DNA from 3 places in the Blautia sp. LMAG:36 genome. Region 3 is predicted to be linked to each of the others. Evidence: predicted binding sites of a transcription regulator. Region 3 holds the regulator's gene; each other region holds the start of a gene.
What was found. The regulator HrcA, encoded in region 3, represses chaperone genes, less so after heat shock. The targets are predictions, from matches to a motif close to TGTTAGCACTCNNNNNNNNNGAGTGCTAACA.
Positions count from the first base shown of each region.

Region 1: the regulator HrcA is predicted to act here: its motif matches at 1,353-1,383, upstream of htpG (molecular chaperone HtpG).
Region 2: the regulator HrcA is predicted to act here: its motif matches at 3,926-3,956, upstream of groES (co-chaperone GroES).

Region 1 is NZ_NALB01000007.1:54,686-60,697, reverse strand. Features, by position in the region: gene CCC17_RS09810 (hypothetical protein) at 1-1,259, shown strand, start outside; gene htpG (molecular chaperone HtpG) at 1,500-3,554, shown strand; gene CCC17_RS09800 (sporulation initiation factor Spo0A C-terminal domain-containing protein) at 3,835-4,167, shown strand; gene CCC17_RS09795 (DUF5721 family protein) at 4,168-4,671, opposite strand; gene CCC17_RS09790 (DegV family protein) at 4,831-5,670, shown strand; gene CCC17_RS09785 (hypothetical protein) at 5,788-6,012, shown strand, end outside.
Region 2 is NZ_NALB01000010.1:186,222-192,233, forward strand. Features, by position in the region: gene CCC17_RS13325 (undecaprenyl-diphosphate phosphatase) at 1-617, shown strand, start outside; gene CCC17_RS13330 (FtsK/SpoIIIE family DNA translocase) at 641-3,388, shown strand; gene rlmH (23S rRNA (pseudouridine(1915)-N(3))-methyltransferase RlmH) at 3,385-3,864, shown strand; gene groES (co-chaperone GroES) at 3,980-4,267, shown strand; gene CCC17_RS13345 (MATE family efflux transporter) at 4,267-4,761, shown strand; gene CCC17_RS14925 (hypothetical protein) at 4,791-5,024, shown strand; gene CCC17_RS13350 (ABC transporter substrate-binding protein) at 5,247-6,012, shown strand, end outside.
Region 3 is NZ_NALB01000003.1:514,019-520,030, forward strand. Features, by position in the region: gene CCC17_RS02595 (glycoside hydrolase family 172 protein) at 1-21, shown strand, start outside; gene CCC17_RS02600 (ABC transporter substrate-binding protein) at 37-723, shown strand; gene CCC17_RS02605 (ABC transporter substrate-binding protein) at 630-1,289, shown strand; gene hrcA (heat-inducible transcriptional repressor HrcA) at 1,465-2,508, shown strand; gene grpE (nucleotide exchange factor GrpE) at 2,527-3,162, shown strand; gene dnaK (molecular chaperone DnaK) at 3,216-5,108, shown strand; gene dnaJ (molecular chaperone DnaJ) at 5,130-6,012, shown strand, end outside.

The DNA of each region.
Region 1 (6,012 bases), on a different contig from region 3:
TTACCGTACAGCCCAAGACCGGTCTTCAGGTCGGAGATCACAGCGATACGATTTCTGTGACAGATCAGAATACCGGAAACACACTGGCTGAAGTCCGGCTGGAATTTACAGTTTCGGAGCCGGAACCGGAACCGGAACCCAATCCCGGTCTTTCGGTAACAGATAGTCTGGAGTTTGGAACCAAAGAGGAAGGCTATAAGGAACTTCCTGATGCGAAGAAAGTTACAGTTACCAACACCGGAAATACAAAGATCGTTCTGAAACAGCCTTCATCAAATGCATATACAATTGGTACACTTTCCGCCACAGAGCTGGAAGCAGGAGATAATGCAACCTTTAGCGTACAGCCGGTCAGCGGACTTTCACAGGGGGAATATCTGGAAGACATTGTGATCGCCAATGATGCAAATGTGGAAGCTTATGTAAATGTCCATTTCAGTGTTACAAAGAAAAAAACAGATAACGGTAAGAAGGCGAATAACCTTACAGGCATCAAAAAGCCATCCGATATCAAAGATCTACCCAATGGAACCCAGAAAACCCAGAAAGCCCTGAAGCTTCCGGGAACAGTAAAGATCACTACAACAAAGGGAGAGCAGAAGGCATCTGTTAAATGGGATGTTAAGGGATCTTCTTATGATCCGTCTTCTGCAGAACGTCAGATATTTAATGTAAAAGGTACCGTCATTCTTCCGGAGGGGGTTAAGAATCCCAACAAGATCAGTACAGTGATCGCAGTAAGTATTACAGTAAATGGATATCAGGGCACGGAAGCCGCTGCATCGGACAATAAGATCACAGGCATTGATTCCAATGGCAAGTATGATACCAATACAAAGATCACCTTTACAGCAGCTGGTGCAGGAATGGATAATACAAACCCGCGTAAGGGAGATACCAGATATCAGCCGAAGAGCTGGAAGATCACAGAGACCCGTACCTGGGATGGAGAGCCTTATACTGCAACATTCCGTGTCAGCAAGCCGGGAAAATATACTCTGAAAGTTACCTTTGGACAGCAGAAATACGACGGCTCCAGCTGGAAGGATACCGGTACACAGTCAGAAAGTACGGTTACTTTTACGGTATCACAGGCAGCAGTTCTTACTGCGACTCCGAGTCCGGCAGTGACACAGACAAATCAGAAATCTGCAGTGCAGACGGGAGACAGTACACCGATCATGACATTTGTGATCATTTTGATCGTGGCTGTGGTATGTATTGGAGGAATCCTTGTATATCGTAGAAAGAAAAAATAAGAACAGAATGTAGAAGATAGTTTTACAGCACCCTCCGTACAAAAAATGTACGGAGGGATTTTTTTGCACATAGAGATCCGTTTTACATGCTGTTACTAGCACTCTATAATGATGAGTGCTAAATTTTTCTTGACTTTTGTAAAAAGTCGTATTAGTATATATTTATTGAAAAAAACAACAGGTTTCCGGCTCTGTCGGAACATCAGAAATAAAAATAAAAACAAAAGGAGAGTGACATATATGTCAGCAAAACATGGCAGTTTATCAATCAACAGTGAAAATATTTTTCCGATTATCAAGAAATGGTTATATTCCGACCATGATATTTTTGTAAGAGAGATGATCTCCAACGGATGCGATGCGATCACCAAACTGAGAAAGCTGGAAGTTATGGGAGATTATACATTCCCGGAAGGTTACAAACCGGCTGTAAATGTTATCGTTGATCCGGATCAGAAAACTTTGAAGTTTATCGATAACGGTATTGGTATGACAGCAGATGAAGTAGAGGAATATATCACACAGATCGCTTTTTCCGGTGCCACAGAGTTTCTTGAGAAATATAAGGATAAAACAACGGATGATCAGATGATCGGTCATTTCGGACTTGGATTTTATTCTGCATTTATGGTTGCAGATGAAGTTCATATTGATACTCTCTCTTACAAGGAGGGTTCCACACCGGTACATTGGACCTGTGACGGTGGTACGGAGTATGAGATGGCAGACGGAAACAAAACAGAACCGGGAACAGAGATCACTCTTTTCCTCAATGAGGAAAGCCTGGAGTTTGCCAATGAATATCGTATGAGAGAGGTTATCGAGAAATACTGTTCTTTCATGCCGGTAAATATCTATCTTTCCAAAGCAAATGCTGAACAGGAGTATGAAACGATCGATGAGGCAGATCTCCGTGAAGATGATGTGGTAGTTGAGCATATCCATGAGGATGCCAAGACAGAGGAAAAGGAGAATGATAAAGGCGAGAAAGAAGTTGTGGAAGTTTCTCCTGCCAAAGATAAAGTAAAGATCAATAAACGGCCGGTATCCTTAAGCGATACACAGCCGCTCTGGATGAAACACCCAAATGAGTGCACGGATGAAGAGTATAAAGAATTTTACCGTAAGGTATTTATGGATTACAAGGAACCGCTGTTCTGGATCCATCTGAACATGGACTATCCGTTCAACCTGAAGGGTATCCTGTATTTCCCGAAGATCAGGACAGAGTATGATTCCATTGAGGGAACCATCAAGCTTTATAATAATCAGGTATTTATTGCAGATAACATCAAAGAGGTGATCCCGGAATTCCTTCTTCTTCTGAAAGGTGTGATCGACTGCCCGGATCTTCCATTGAATGTTTCCCGTTCTGCACTGCAGAATGATGGTTTTGTGAAAAAGATTTCTGAATACATCACCAAGAAAGTAGCAGATAAGCTCACCGGAATGTGCAAGACAGACAGAGAGTCTTATGAGAAGTACTGGGATGATATCAGCCCGTTTATCAAATTTGGTTGCATCAAGGATGCGAAATTTGGTGAGAAGATGAACGATTATATCCTCTTTAAGAATCTGGATGGCAAATATCTTACCCTGAAAGACTGCATTGAGGAAAATAAAAAAGAAGAAACAAAAGCAGCTGAAGAGGAGAAGACAGAGGAGAAAGCTTCTGAAGGATCCCAGAATGAGGAACCGGAAAAAACGGTGATCTATTATGTGACCGATGAGGTACAGCAGAGCCAGTACATTAATATGTTCCGTGAAGCGGGTAAAGATGCTGTACTGCTGAAGCATGTGATCGATTCACAGTTTATTTCCCATCTTGAACAGCAGGATCAGACGATCCAGTTCAAGAGAATTGATGCAGATCTGACAGAAGAGCTTCGTGAAGACGGAAAAGCGGATGAAGCAACAGTCAAGACACTTACTGAGGTGTTCCGTAAGAATCTTGGCAAGGATAAACTTGAAGTAAAAGTAGAGAAGCTGAAAAATGAGGGAACTGCAGCGATGATCACTCTTCCTGAGGAGAGTCGCCGTATGCAGGATATGATGAAAATGTACAATATGTACGGAATGGATCCGAATATGTTCGGTGGTCAGGAAGTACTTGTACTGAACGCAAATCATCCTCTTGTAAGATTTATAGCAGAAAATCAGGGATCAGAGTATGTTCCGGTGATCTGTGAACAGCTTTATGATCTTGCAATGATGAGCCATAAACAGCTTTCTCCTGAAGAAATGACAAAATTTGTAAAGAGAAGCAACGATATCCTTATGGTCCTTACAAAATAAAACGACATATAAAATGATCGAAAGGCTTTGCCCGTAATGGGGCGAAGCCTTTGCTTTTTTTATAACAATATGTGTATCTTTAACACAATTATAGGAATTTTAAATAAAATAATAGCTATTAAATAAAAATAACCTGTAAAATATGACTAAAAATTTAAATTAGTATCTAATATGTATAAAATAAATTTTCAGAAGAAAGCGAAAAATATAGATAACTGTCGTATTATACATAAGGGAGTGCTTTTAAAAAGAGAAAAAAATGAAATGGAGGAACAAATGTATGAAAAAGGTGTATGGATTGATCAGAAGACTTGGTGCAAATTCGAAATACAAAGGATATTTTTTCGTTGCGGAAGCGGTAAAGATTTCCATGGGGTATCAGTATAAACCATTGCGGATCACAAAGGACATTTATCCATGCCTGGCGCGGAAGTACAGATCAACACCTACCAATATTGAGCATGATATCAGAACAATGGTAAATGTGTGTTGGGAAGGAAATAAAAAACTGCTGGATGAGATTGCAGGATATCCTCTGGAATACAAGCCTACCAACAGTGAATTTATTGATATGCTTGCGTATTACCTGAGGGAAATAGAAGAAGAGAATTGACTATAGCCTTTCAAAAAGAATCTGATTCCTGGACAGAAAGCTCAGGATCATATCATCCCAGAGCTGCTCTGGGCGTTTATCCATAGAGAATGTTTTAAGAGAGGTTCCGGTAGTACAAAGAAGGCTGTTATTTTTAAATTGAAGATTTAAGAATAGTCCGTCTATCTGTTCGGAGGAAATTCCGAAATCTGTATTTCTCATTGCAGCTTCAACTCCACTCCGACTTAAATGCAGCACGATCCTGAAGCTTAAGGGCGTACGCTTACCGCGGATCACAGACCAGCAGAAAGGTCTGATGTCCTTCCAGAGAGAATGTGTCCGGCCGTGCTCTGTGAGTCTGTTCATGCTGTCTGTATCAAAAAAATCTTTCTGAAGCCTGCCATCAATGGTAAAAGTATTAAAAGTAGTCACAGTCGCTTCGGACAGACAGAATTTGTCAAATACTTCTCCTATAAAAAGTTTGTTTGTGAAATCCCGGATATCTGTGATCTTTAATGCAAGCATGCCGCACTTCCTTTCTTTTATGTGATCGCGTGTAGACATTATATCTCAGATAAAGAAAAAAGGACAGACTTTTTAAAAAACTCTTTTCAAATATCTGTTTATGTGATACGATAGATGTGGTATTGAATACTACATATAATGGAAAAGAGGACGATATAATTGAGCTATAAGATTGCGATAGATAGCTGTGGGGAGCTTTTAGATGAATGGAAAAATGACGGCAGGATTGAATCCATACCACTGACGCTGACAGTGGGCGGTGAGAATATTATAGATGATGAGAATTTCGATCAGAAAGATTTTTTAAAGAAGGTTGCGGCCTGCCCGGAATGCCCCAAGTCTGCATGCCCTTCTCCGGAACGCTATATGAAGGCATATGAGTGTGATGCGGAACACATTTATGCGGTGACGCTATCGGCAGAATTGAGTGGTTCCTATAACAGTGCGATTCTTGGAAAAAACCTGTTCCTGGAAGAGCAGCCGGAGAAAAAGGTTCATGTATTTAATTCCAAATCTGCATCCGGTGGTCAGAGTCTGATTGCCATGAAGATCGTGGAGTGTGAAGAAAAGGGACTTTCTTTTGAAGAAGTAGTAAGTGAAGTAGAGAAATATATTGAAGAGATGAACACATTTTTTGTGTTGGAGAATCTGGAAACTCTGCGCAAGAACGGACGTTTGGGCAGAGTGAAAGCTCTGGTGGCCAGTGCACTGAAGATCAAGCCGGTTATGGGAGCTACTCCGGAAGGAACGATCTGTCAGCTGGATCAGGCCAGAGGCATGAATAAAGCAATCGTAAAAATGGTGGATCACATTGGAGAGAAGGGGATCAACATCCCGGAAAAGACAGTTGCCATCACTCATTGCAACTGTCCGGAAAGAGCGAAGATGCTGGAGGAGGCTATCCGTGAGAAACTGCACCCAGCAAAGATCGTAGTTATGGATACTGCCGGTGTCAGCAGTATGTATGCCAACGATGGTGGCGTTATCGTAGCAGTCTGATCAGAGAAAATCTCCAGTTCAGAAAATTATCACATTTCTTCAGGGAGTTGCCGCTTTTCTTTTGAAAACAAGTGTGCTATAATGAACGAAGTACTGAAGCGGCAAAGGAGAAAGACAATGAGCCAGAAGAAAGTTGACAAATATAAAAACAACAAATACTCGCGAAACAGTGCCCTGAAGAAGGAACGCGCAGAATTTGTACTTGAGATGGCGGCATGGATCCTCATCGCGGTTCTGCTTGTAGGCTGGATCGGATATTCCGCATATGCCAAGATCCAGGCGAAGGAAGCCAGTGTGAAGGTGGATACTGTGATGGATACTTCTGCATTGACAGATTATATT
Region 2 (6,012 bases), on a different contig from region 3:
ATAACCGTAGGACTGGGAAAGAGCTTACCTACGCAAAGATCATAAGCGGAACTTACCGGAAGCTTACTGCCCTGATCATGGTATCCACCATTCCTACAGTCCTGATCGGATATCAGTGCAAACGACTTGTTGTGCGAAGCGCATCCTCACACATGTTTTCCGGGATCGGAATCCTTCTTACAGGTGTGATCCTCCTTGTTGTGGACTACAGTAATGTCAATGGCAGCAAGGGAACAAAAGAAACCAGCTTCGGAGATGCTATGTGGATGGGTATCTGTCAGGGCCTTTCTGTGTTTCCGGGACTTTCCAGGCTTGGACTTACCATGAGCGCAGGACTTTTCTGCGGCCTCGGACGGAAGTTTGCAGTGAAATATTCGCTGCTGATGAGCATTCCGGCTGTGGTGGGAGCTTTTTTTGTGGAGATGGGAGAGTTCACTTCTGTTCATATGACTGTTGGCCAGGGATTTACTTATGTTCTTGGAATGATCGTGGCCGGGATCACAGGCTATCTGGTGATCCGTTTTATGCTTAAGCTTTCGAATCAGGTCAGACTGCGTTATTTTGCATTTTATTCTTTTGCAGCCGGAATCCTTATTCTGGCAGCGAATTATATTTGATATCAACTGGGAGGAGTCTGACAATGGCAGCTTCAAAAACGACAAAAAAAAGAAAAAGAAAACCTGCGGCGAAGCAGCAGCCTGTCGGTAACCGCTTTCAGACAGAGATCTTGATCCTTGTGATGTTTGCGGCCTGCCTGATCCTGATGATCAGTGCATTTGGTATGGGAGGGATCGTAGGAAATGCCATCAGTGCCGTATGCTTTGGCATCATGGGACTTTGTGCATATATTTTCCCGATCCTGCTTTTTGCCGGAGTTACGTTCCTGATCGTGAACAATACCAACCGCCTTGCCTACAAAAAGGTACTGGCGGGCGTGGTATTTTTTGTGTTCCTCTGCGGCTTTCTTCAGCTGATCACAGAGGGCTATACGCCAAGTACCACGTTTTCGGATTATTATTCACTGAGTTCGGAATACCGTACCGGCGGTGGAGTATTCGGTGGTGCAGTATGTATTTCCACAGCATCCGCTTTTGGCGTTGTGGGCGGAACTGTGATCATCGTTCTGGTGCTTCTTGTGTCTCTCATCATCATAACACAGAGATCCTTCTTCGGATTTATGAATAAGATCTTGGACTTTTTTACAGATGCAGCAAGAGAGGGCAGAGAAGCTTATCTTGAGGGACAGCCGGACAGAGAAAAGCAGAAGGAGCTTCGCAGAAAGATCCGTGCGGAAAAAAGAGCGGAGAAGATCCGCCGGCTGGAAGAAGAGCTGGAGGAAGAAGAACTTGCCCTTACAGAGAAAGATCCGGAAAATATCTCAAAAAAACAAAAGAAAAAAACAAGAAGATCGCAGAAAGAAAGACAGGCTGCGGTGAAGGCGAACCGGGAAGGAGAATTTAATCTTCCTTCTTTCCTTGATGAACAAAAGGCTGTACTTCCGGCAGATACAGATCTGACAGAAGAGGATCCAGGGCTTGATGAGAAACCGGAGGAGCATGCTCAGCCGCTGGAATTCCAGATCCACCGTTCACAGTCCCAGCCGGCCCGGGAAGAGTCGGAGGAGCCGGATTTCGAAAGAGAAATGCAGGAAGCCGAAGAGGAGGATGCTTATTCCGGCTACGAGGATGTAGATATTCCCGAGATGCAGCAGATCCTGCCGGCAAAGACAGCTGTAGCAGCAAAAGCTTCCCGGGAAACAGGAAAGGCAGCTGCTCCCGCTGAGATAAAGGAGGATCCTCAGCCGGAAGCTGAACAGAAAGCATCCCATCAGCCCTCCAGAAACCCGAAGTCATCTCAGACAGAGATCGAGCATGGGATCAGAAATATCCAGCATGAGATCAGCCAGGGAGAAGCTCCGGAGAAGAAACCATATCAGTATCCGCCGCTGAAGCTTCTGAAGCGCGGAGATGGCAGATCTCAGGGAGATTCCGATGCACATCTGCGCAAAACAGCGCAGAAGCTTCAGGAAACCCTGCATAATTTCGGTGTCAATGTAACCGTTACCAATGTGAGCTGCGGACCTACCGTTACTCGCTATGAGCTGCAGCCGGAAATGGGTGTGAAGGTCAGCAAGATCGTTGGTCTTTCCGATGATATCAAGCTGAATCTTGCTACACCGGATATCCGCATCGAAGCACCGATACCGGGAAAGGCAGCCGTGGGGATCGAGGTCCCGAACAAGGAGAACAGCCCGGTCATGCTGAGGGATCTTCTTCAGTCAGAGGAGTTTAAAAATGCAAAATCCAAGCTGTCCTTTGCAGCAGGTAAGGATATTGCCGGAAAACCGGTAGTGGCAGATATTGCCAAGATGCCGCATCTTCTTATCGCCGGAGCAACCGGCTCCGGAAAATCCGTCTGCATCAATACGCTGATCATCAGCATCCTTTATAAGGCTACACCGGATGAGGTGCGTCTGATCATGATCGATCCGAAGGTGGTGGAGCTCAGTGTATATAATGGGATCCCGCACCTGTTCATTCCGGTGGTCACAGATCCGAAGAAAGCGGCCGGTGCGCTGAACTGGGCTGTTTCCGAGATGACCAGTCGTTACAATGCCTTTGCGGAATATGGGGTACGTAATCTTGGAGAATATAACAAAAAGGTTGCCAATATGCGGGTCCCGGAGGGAGAAAAGGCACCTGAGAAGATGCCGCAGATCGTGATCATCGTGGACGAGCTTGCGGATCTTATGATGGTTGCGCCGGGAGAAGTTGAGGATGCGATCTGCCGTCTGGCCCAGCTGGCACGTGCAGCAGGTATCCATTTGATCATTGCTACCCAGAGGCCATCGGTCAATGTCATCACAGGTCTGATCAAGGCCAATATGCCGTCCAGGATCGCATTTTCCGTATCTTCCGGTGTGGATTCCAGAACGATCCTGGATATGAACGGTGCCGAGAAGCTTCTTGGCAAGGGCGATATGCTGTTTTATCCTCAGGGGTATCAGAAGCCGGCCAGACTGCAGGGTGCTTTTGTTTCAGATGAGGAGGTCAGTGCAGTCGTAGAATATGTTTCTGACAAAAACCAGGGTGCTGTTTATGATACCTCCATCGAGAAGCAGGTCAATACAGCCGGTGTCCCGGGAGGAGCCGGCGGCGGTGACAGAGATGTCTATTTTACAGAAGCCGGTAAATTTATCATTGAGAAGGAAAAGGCCTCCATCGGTATGCTCCAGCGTATGTTCAAGATCGGATTTAACCGTGCGGCAAGGATCATGGATCAGCTTTGTGACGCAGGAGTGGTAGGTCCGGAGGAAGGAACCAAGCCAAGGAAGGTTTTGATGTCAGCAGAAGAATTTGAGAATTATCTGGAGGAGAACGGCGGATGAAAATAAGTATCCTGACAGTAGGGAAGATCAAGGAAAAATATCTGCGGGATGCCATTGCGGAGTATTCCAAGCGCCTCGGGCGTTACTGCAAGCTGGAGATCATAGAAGTGTCCGACGAAAAAACACCGGATAATGCCAGCGAAACAGTAGAAGATGCCATTCGGAACAAGGAAGGGGAGCGTCTTCTTAAATATATCCGGGATGATGCGTTTGTGATCACTCTGGAGATCGGAGGCGAACAGCTGACCTCTGAGAACTTCGCACGGAAGATCAACGAGCTGGGAATACGTGGGACCAGCCATATCCAGTTTGTGATCGGCGGCTCTATCGGTCTTGGAAAAGAAGTACTGAAGAGATCAGACTATGCTTTAAGCTTTTCGAAGATGACATTTCCTCATCAGCTGATGCGTGTGATCCTTCTGGAACAGATCTACCGTAGCTATCGTATCATCAGCGGAGAGCCCTATCATAAATAATATCATACTACATATCTGCAAATATCTTGACAATTTTCGGATATGTAGTATGATAAAAAAAGAGTAGCACTCGGAGCTTAAGAGTGCTAATAATCACAGAAAGAAGGAAATGAATATGGCATTAAAACCAGTTGCAGACAGAGTTATCGTAAAATATTTTGAGACAGAAGACAAAACCGCATCCGGCATCGTACTTCCGGAAAGCTCCAAGGAGAAAACCCAGCAGGCAGAGGTTATCGCAGTAGGTGGCGGTAAGGTCGTAGACGGTAAAGAAGTACCGGTACAGGTAAAGCCGGGCGACCGTGTGATCTACGGAAAATACACAGGAACCGAGATCAAATATGAGGGTGAGAAATATCTGGTGATCAACGCTGATGATATTATTGCCATCGTAAAAGACTGATGAAGAATTTTTATCGTAATTTTCTGAAATTATGCTCCATGCTGGTGCTGCAGAATGTAGTGACCTTAAGTGTCAATCTTGCGGACAACATTATGCTTGGAGCCTTCAGCGAAACTGCATTATCCGGTGTGACCACCGTAAATCAGGTACAGTTCGTCTTTCAGCAGCTACTTATGGCGCTGGGAGACGGACTTGTCATATTCGGAAGTCAGTACTGGGGAAAGAAAGAGACAGAGCCGGTAAGGAAGATCGGTGCCTGGGCCATGCGCACAGGCTTTTTTATTGCCCTTATGCTGTTTATCCTGGCCAGCCTTTTTCTAACACAGCTGCTGGGGCTTTTTACAACAGACCAGACGATTATCGAAGGCGGTCTTTCCTATCTGGCGATCATCCGGTTTACTTACTTTTTCTTTGCGGTGACGCAGATCCTGCTTGCTACACTGCGCTGTGTGGAAATTGCAGGGGTTGCCTTCGGGCTTTCGGTAATGACTTAAGTGTAGTAATGGTAGGAATGTCCTATCAGATGCCGACAAACGGTGGTATCATCCGGGGAAGCGGAAGCATTGCCTATTCCATGAAGGTGGACCTGATCAGTACCTGGGGGATCGTGATCCCTCTGTCCATGTTTATGGCATTTGTGGTTAAGGCATCTCCGGCAGTGGTGGTATGCTGCCTGAATGCAGATCAGATCTTTAAATGTGTGCCTGCATTTTTGAAGTGCAATTACGGACACTGGATCAAAAATATGACGAATTAAGGAAATATATATAGATCAGAGGCAAGATACAGAAAATTTATCTTGACGCCTGTGTGATCTGTATGTAGAATAAATACAAGCTTTAACGAAATGCAGTAAAAAAATCTCTGAAGAGCCAGGGACAGCTTGACAAAGGTAATATGGTATAGTATTATTTTACCTATATCATATTAAACTGGTGGGAAAAGAGGAATACTCACTGAAACACAGGAGGAACAGGAAATGAGAAAAAAAGTACTGGCAGCGCTTCTGGTAGCTGCAGTGGCAGGAACAACTGTTATGTCAGGAATGACTGCTTTTGCAGCAGAAACAGAAGGAACCAAGGCGGAAGGCGGAAATATTACCATTGCAGAAACAGCAGATCCGCAGAACATCAATCCGCTTTATGTTGTGGATCAGACAAGCTTCGATATGATGCAGGCACTGTACAGCCCGTTTTTTGAGATCGTGAACGGAGAGATGTATTACGGAAACGGACTTTGCGAAAGTGTAACAGCCAATGATGATGCCAGCGAATTCACACTGAAGCTCAAAGACGGACTGAAATGGCATGACGGTCAGCCGATTACAGCCGATGATGTGGTATTCACCATGCAGGTGCTGGTAGATGAGAAGCAGAATGTTCCGTATTCTTCTTACGGATACGTTAATGACAAGGCAGTAGAGGCAGAGAAGGTTGATGACCTTACAGTCAAGATTTCCCTTGGATCATCTTCCGCAGGATTTCTTGGTGGACTGAGCCAGGTTTACTGTATTCCGAAGCATATTTATGACGGCGTGGAGAATATCGGAGAAAGTGATCTCAACAATGAACCGGTGGGAAGTGGTCCTTTTAAGTTCGAGGAATACAAATCCGGAGAGTATTATAAAGTAACAAAATTCGATGACTATTTTGATGATGTAAATCTGGATTCCATCACCTTCAAGATCGTAAAGGATTCCAGCTCCGCCAATGCGGCACTTGCAAGCGGAGATCTGGATGCACGTC
Region 3 (6,012 bases):
GAGGATAGATGGCCCAGATAAAAAGGGTGGTAGAGATTGAAAAAACAGGTATTTTGCGGGGTATTTGCCCTGGCTCTGGCAGTGACAGGATGTGGAGTCCAGAAGAAGGAGGCTGCATCTGATATTGTGCCGGAGAACAGACAGGAACTGACGATCCTTCATGTGGATGCAGGCACAGAAGGCTTTGATTCTTTTATCAGCCAGGCGGAAAAAGATCTTGGAATAAAGATCCATATTGAAAAATGTCCGGCCAATGCGGACAATCGCCAGGCCAAAATAGCAACTCTTCTGACATCAGGAGATGATTCTGTTGATCTGATCACAGTAAATGATGAGATGATATCCGAATTTAAACATAAGGGATTTCTTCTTCCGTTGGAAGATACGGTTATGACAGAGGAGACAGCGGCGAATTTTCTGCAGGAATACCTGAAAGAAATATGCATGTCAGACGGACATATTTTTTCGGTACCGTTCAGGATGGATATCATGGCATTCTGGGTGAACCAGGAATGCTGGATCAGGCTGGTCTGGACAGACTCTCCTGTCTCAGTGATCTTGAGATCCTTCAGAAAAAGCTTCAGAATACGGGAAAATATGCATATGGGGATGCATGGGAGATTTCTTACATATATAATAGTATCAGCGAGTATGTCGATTTTTTCGGAGGAGATTATACAGACTGGACGGATCCGAAAACAAGAGAAGCGGCAGAATATATGAAGCGAATGCTGGATACAGGGATGATATCAGAGGAGAATCTGATCGACCAGCATGACCAGCTGAATGAAAAATTTATAAACGGCCAGTATGGATGTATGTTTATGTATACCGGTGTGTTGAGTACTTTTCAGAATGCAGGCGTGTATAGAAAAGATAAGATCCATATGGCACCATTTCCGGAATTTGACGAGAAGGTGACCAATATCGCAACCTGGCAGTATGTACTGAATAAAAATTCTGATCATAAAGAAGCAGCTCTGAAGTTCCTTCAGTATGTGTCCGGATATGAGGCCAGTAAAAATTACGGACAGCTGACAAAAATGTGTCCGGCAAGACTGGATGTGATCGAGGATAAGAATTTTGATTTGGATGGCATTGAAATGATCCGGCAATATCTGAAAGATTATAAGCTGAAGGCAAGACCACTGTGTGCCGATTCCATAGAAGCTGTTTCGGCTATGGGTACGGAATTTCAGAAATATGTGCTGGGACAGAAAACAGAAGCGGAATTTTTTGCCGGGGCACAGAACTGCATAGACCAGTATTACAAAAAAGCATCGTACTGATGCTTTTTTTGTTTTGAAAAAATAAGAACTTTTTTTCAAAACATATTGACAAATATTTTACATGGTGATATCTTAAAGACTGTAGATGTTAGCACTCCACTAAAATGAGTGCTAACAGATATAAAAAAAGAATCAACATCCGTCAGGAAGAATAAAAAGGAAAGGAGATGGCTTCATGGAAGAGGTGTTGAATGAGCGCAAGCAAAAAATCTTAAAAGCAATCATCAAGACCTATATGGAGACCGGAGAACCGGTTGGTTCCAGGACCATTTCCAAGTATGCGGATCTCAATGTAAGTTCCGCAACGATCCGAAATGAAATGTCAGACCTGACAGATATGGGCTATATCGTCCAGCCTCATACCTCAGCAGGAAGGATTCCTTCAGATAAAGGCTACAGACTTTACGTCAATGAGCTGATGAAGGAGAAGGAAGCAGAGGTTGCAGAGCTGCGAGATCTGATCATTGAGAAGACAGATAAGATGGATAAGGTGCTTAAGAAGGTTGCGAAGGTTCTTGCTTCCAATACCAACTATGCTACCATGGTTTCCGTTCCGCAGTACAGCGGCAACAAGATCAAGTTCATCCAGCTGTCGAGAATGAGCGAGCTTCAGCTTGTGGCAGTGGTTGTCAGTGACAACAACACAGTCCGGAACCAGATCATCAATCTGGATGAGGAAATGGACGACCAGACGATCCTGAAACTGAATCTTCTTCTTAACACCAATCTCAATGGGATCCCGATCCAGGATATCAACCTTGGGATGATCGCCAGACTGAAGGAACAGGCAGGCAGCCACAGCGGTGTGGTGGCAACGGTTCTGGATGCAGTGGCAGCCACCATTCATGTGGAAGAGGAAGATATGGAGATCTATACTTCAGGTGCAACTAACATCTTCAAGTATCCGGAGCTTGCCGATAAAGAGAAGGCAACGGAGCTGATCTCCGCATTTGAGGAGAAGCATGAACTTGCCGATCTTGTAAAAGAACAGATGTCAGATGGAGAGAATACAGGAATCCAGGTTTACATCGGTGATGAGATGCCGATCCAGACCATGAAGGACTGTAGCATTGTAACTGCCAGATATGAACTGGGAGACGGAATGTATGGAACCATCGGTATCATCGGTCCCAAACGAATGGATTATGAGAATGTAGTGGACAGTCTGAAGGAACTGAAGAATCATCTGGATGACGTTTTGAAAAAGAAGAAAACTTAGAAAGGCGGTAGAAAAAAAGTGTCGGAGGAAACAAAGAAAACATCCGAAGAGCAGGAAGCGGAGAAGGAAATCCCCGTAACTGACGGAGATCAGGAAGAAGAAAACCTGACACCGGAGGGAGAAGATCTGCCGGAGGAAGAAAACAATACTCCAGGCGAAGAAGCTGCCTCAGAGGATAAAAAAGAAGAAAAATCAAAAACTTCCTTCTTTGGAAAGAAGAAAAAAGATAAATCTGAGCAGAAGGTGGAGGAACTTACCGATCGCCTGAAGCGTACCATGGCTGAATTTGATAATTTCCGTAAAAGAACGGAAAAAGAAAAATCCAGCATGTACATCATCGGAGCGAAAGAGATCGTTGAAAAGATCCTGCCGGTTGTGGATAACTTCGAAAGAGGTCTTGCACAGGCACAGGAAGGCGATGCTTTTGCAGATGGAATGAAAATGATCTACAAGCAGCTTACCACAACACTGGATGACCTCGGTGTGAAACCGATCGAAGCAGTGGGAAAGGAATTCAACCCGGATTTCCATAATGCAGTGATGCATGTGGAGGATGAAGAGGTTGGAGAGAACATCGTGGTGGAAGAATTCCAGAAGGGTTACACCTACAAGGATTTCGTAGTACGCCACAGTATGGTAAAGGTTGCGAACTAACTGACAACAAACTTTATTTTAACAGATACAGACTAAAACAGGAGGAAAAAATCATGGGAAAGATTATTGGTATTGACTTAGGTACAACAAACAGCTGTGTAGCCGTAATGGAAGGTGGACAGCCGACAGTTATCGCAAATACAGAAGGCGCAAGAACAACACCATCCGTTGTAGCATTCACAAAAACAGGAGAGCGTCTGGTAGGTGAGCCTGCAAAACGTCAGGCAGTTACAAATGCAGACAGAACGATCTCCTCTATCAAAAGAGAGATGGGTACCGATTACCGTGTAACCATCGATGACAAGAAATATTCTCCACAGGAGATCTCAGCAATGATCCTTCAGAAACTGAAAAAGGATGCAGAGGCATATCTTGGTGAGAAAGTAACAGAGGCAGTTATCACAGTTCCGGCTTACTTCAACGATGCTCAGCGTCAGGCTACCAAAGATGCAGGTAAGATCGCAGGTCTTGATGTAAAACGTATCATCAACGAGCCTACAGCAGCAGCTCTTGCATATGGCCTTGACAATGAGAAAGAGCAGAAGATCATGGTATACGACCTTGGTGGTGGTACATTCGATGTATCCGTGATCGAGATCGGTGATGGCGTTATCGAGGTTCTTTCCACAGCTGGTAATAACCGTCTTGGTGGAGATGACTTTGATAAGAAAGTTACAGATTACATGCTTGCTGAGTTCAAGAGAACAGAGGGCGTAGACTTAAGCAACGACAAGATGGCTCTTCAGAGACTGAAAGAGGCAGCTGAGAAAGCTAAGAAAGAGCTTTCTTCCGCAACAACAACAAACATCAACCTTCCGTTCATCACAGCAACTGCTGAGGGACCGAAGCATTTCGATATGAACCTTACAAGAGCTAAATTTGATGAGCTGACACATGATCTTGTAGAGATGACAGCAGAGCCGGTTCGCCGTGCACTGTCTGATGCAGGTATCACAGCTTCTGAGCTTGGCCAGGTACTTCTGGTTGGTGGTTCTTCCCGTATCCCGGCTGTACAGGATAAGGTAAGACAGTTAACTGGCAAAGAGCCAAGCAAGAACCTGAACCCGGATGAGTGTGTTGCACTTGGTGCTTCCGTACAGGGTGGTAAACTTGCAGGTGATGCAGGTGCCGGTGATATCCTTCTTCTGGATGTTACTCCGCTGTCTCTGTCCATTGAGACAATGGGTGGTATCGCAACTCGTCTGATCGAGAGAAATACTACAATTCCTACAAAGAAGAGCCAGATCTTCTCCACAGCAGCAGACAACCAGACAGCTGTAGATATCAACGTTGTACAGGGTGAGCGTCAGTTCGCAAAGGATAACAAATCCCTCGGCCAGTTCCGTCTGGATGGAATCCCGCCAGCACGTCGTGGTGTTCCGCAGATCGAGGTAACATTTGACATCGATGCCAACGGTATCGTTAATGTATCTGCTAAGGATCTTGGAACAGGTAAGGAGCAGCACATCACGATCACAGCTGGTTCTAACATGTCCGATTCCGATATCGACAAAGCTGTCAAAGAAGCAGCTGAGTTCGAGGCTCAGGATAAGAAACGTAAAGAGGCGATCGACACAAGAAACAATGCAGACTCCATGGTATTCCAGGTTGAGAATGCACTGAAAGAAGCTGGCGACAAGCTTGACGCAAACGATAAAGCAAGTGTTGAGGCTGACCTCAATGCACTGAAGGATCTTCTTGCACAGACAGCAAATGCACAGGAGCTTACTGATTCTCAGGTTGCAGACATCAAAGCTGCACAGGAGAAGATGATGGAGAGCGCTCAGAAGCTGTTCTCCAAGATGTATGAGCAGACTCAGGGAGCTCAGGGTCAGGCTGGTCCTGGACCGGATATGGGCAACATGGGCGGAAACTCTGGTGCTCAGGGCGGAAATGAAGCAGGATACGGCGATGATGTTGTAGATGCTGATTACAAGGAAGTCTAAGACAAGTAGGAAATAATTACAATGGCTGATAAAAGAGATTATTATGAAGTCTTAGGTGTGGATAAAAACGCCGACGACGCAACATTAAAAAAAGCATATCGTAAGCTGGCCAAGAAATATCACCCGGATGTAAATCCGGGTGATAAAGAGGCTGAGGCGAAGTTCAAAGAGGCGACAGAGGCTTACTCCGTTTTAAGTGATGCCGACAAGAGAAGACAGTATGATCAGTTTGGTCATGCAGCATTCGAAAACGGCGGCGGAGGCGGTGCCGGCGGCTTTGGTGGATTCGACTTCAACGGTGCGGATATGGGAGACATCTTCGGAGATATCTTCGGAGACCTGTTCGGCGGCGGAGGCAGAACCAGACGGGCCAACAATGGACCGATGAAGGGTGCCAACCTTCGTGCACGTGTGAACATTACTTTTGAGGAAGCGGTTTTCGGATGCGAGAAAGAGCTGGAGATCGTTCTGAAGGATGAGTGTACCACATGTCACGGAACCGGAGCGAAACCTGGAACATCACCGGTCACATGTCCGAAATGTAAAGGCCAGGGTCAGATCGTTTACACCCAGCAGTCCATGTTTGGTATGGTACGTAATGTTCAGACCTGTCCGGACTGTAATGGAACCGGTAAGGTGATCAAGGATAAATGCAGCGCCTGCCGTGGAACCGGATATACCTCTTCCAGAAAGAAGATCCAGGTATCTGTACCGGCCGGTATCGACAATGGTCAGTGCATCCGTATCCGTGAAAAAGGTGAGCCGGGAACCAACGGCGGTCCGAGAGGAGATCTGCTGGTTGAGGTAAATGTAGCCCGTCATCCGATCTTCCAGAGACAGGATATGAATATCTTTTCAACAGCTCCGATCACATTTGCACAGGCTGCACTCGGCGGTGAGATGC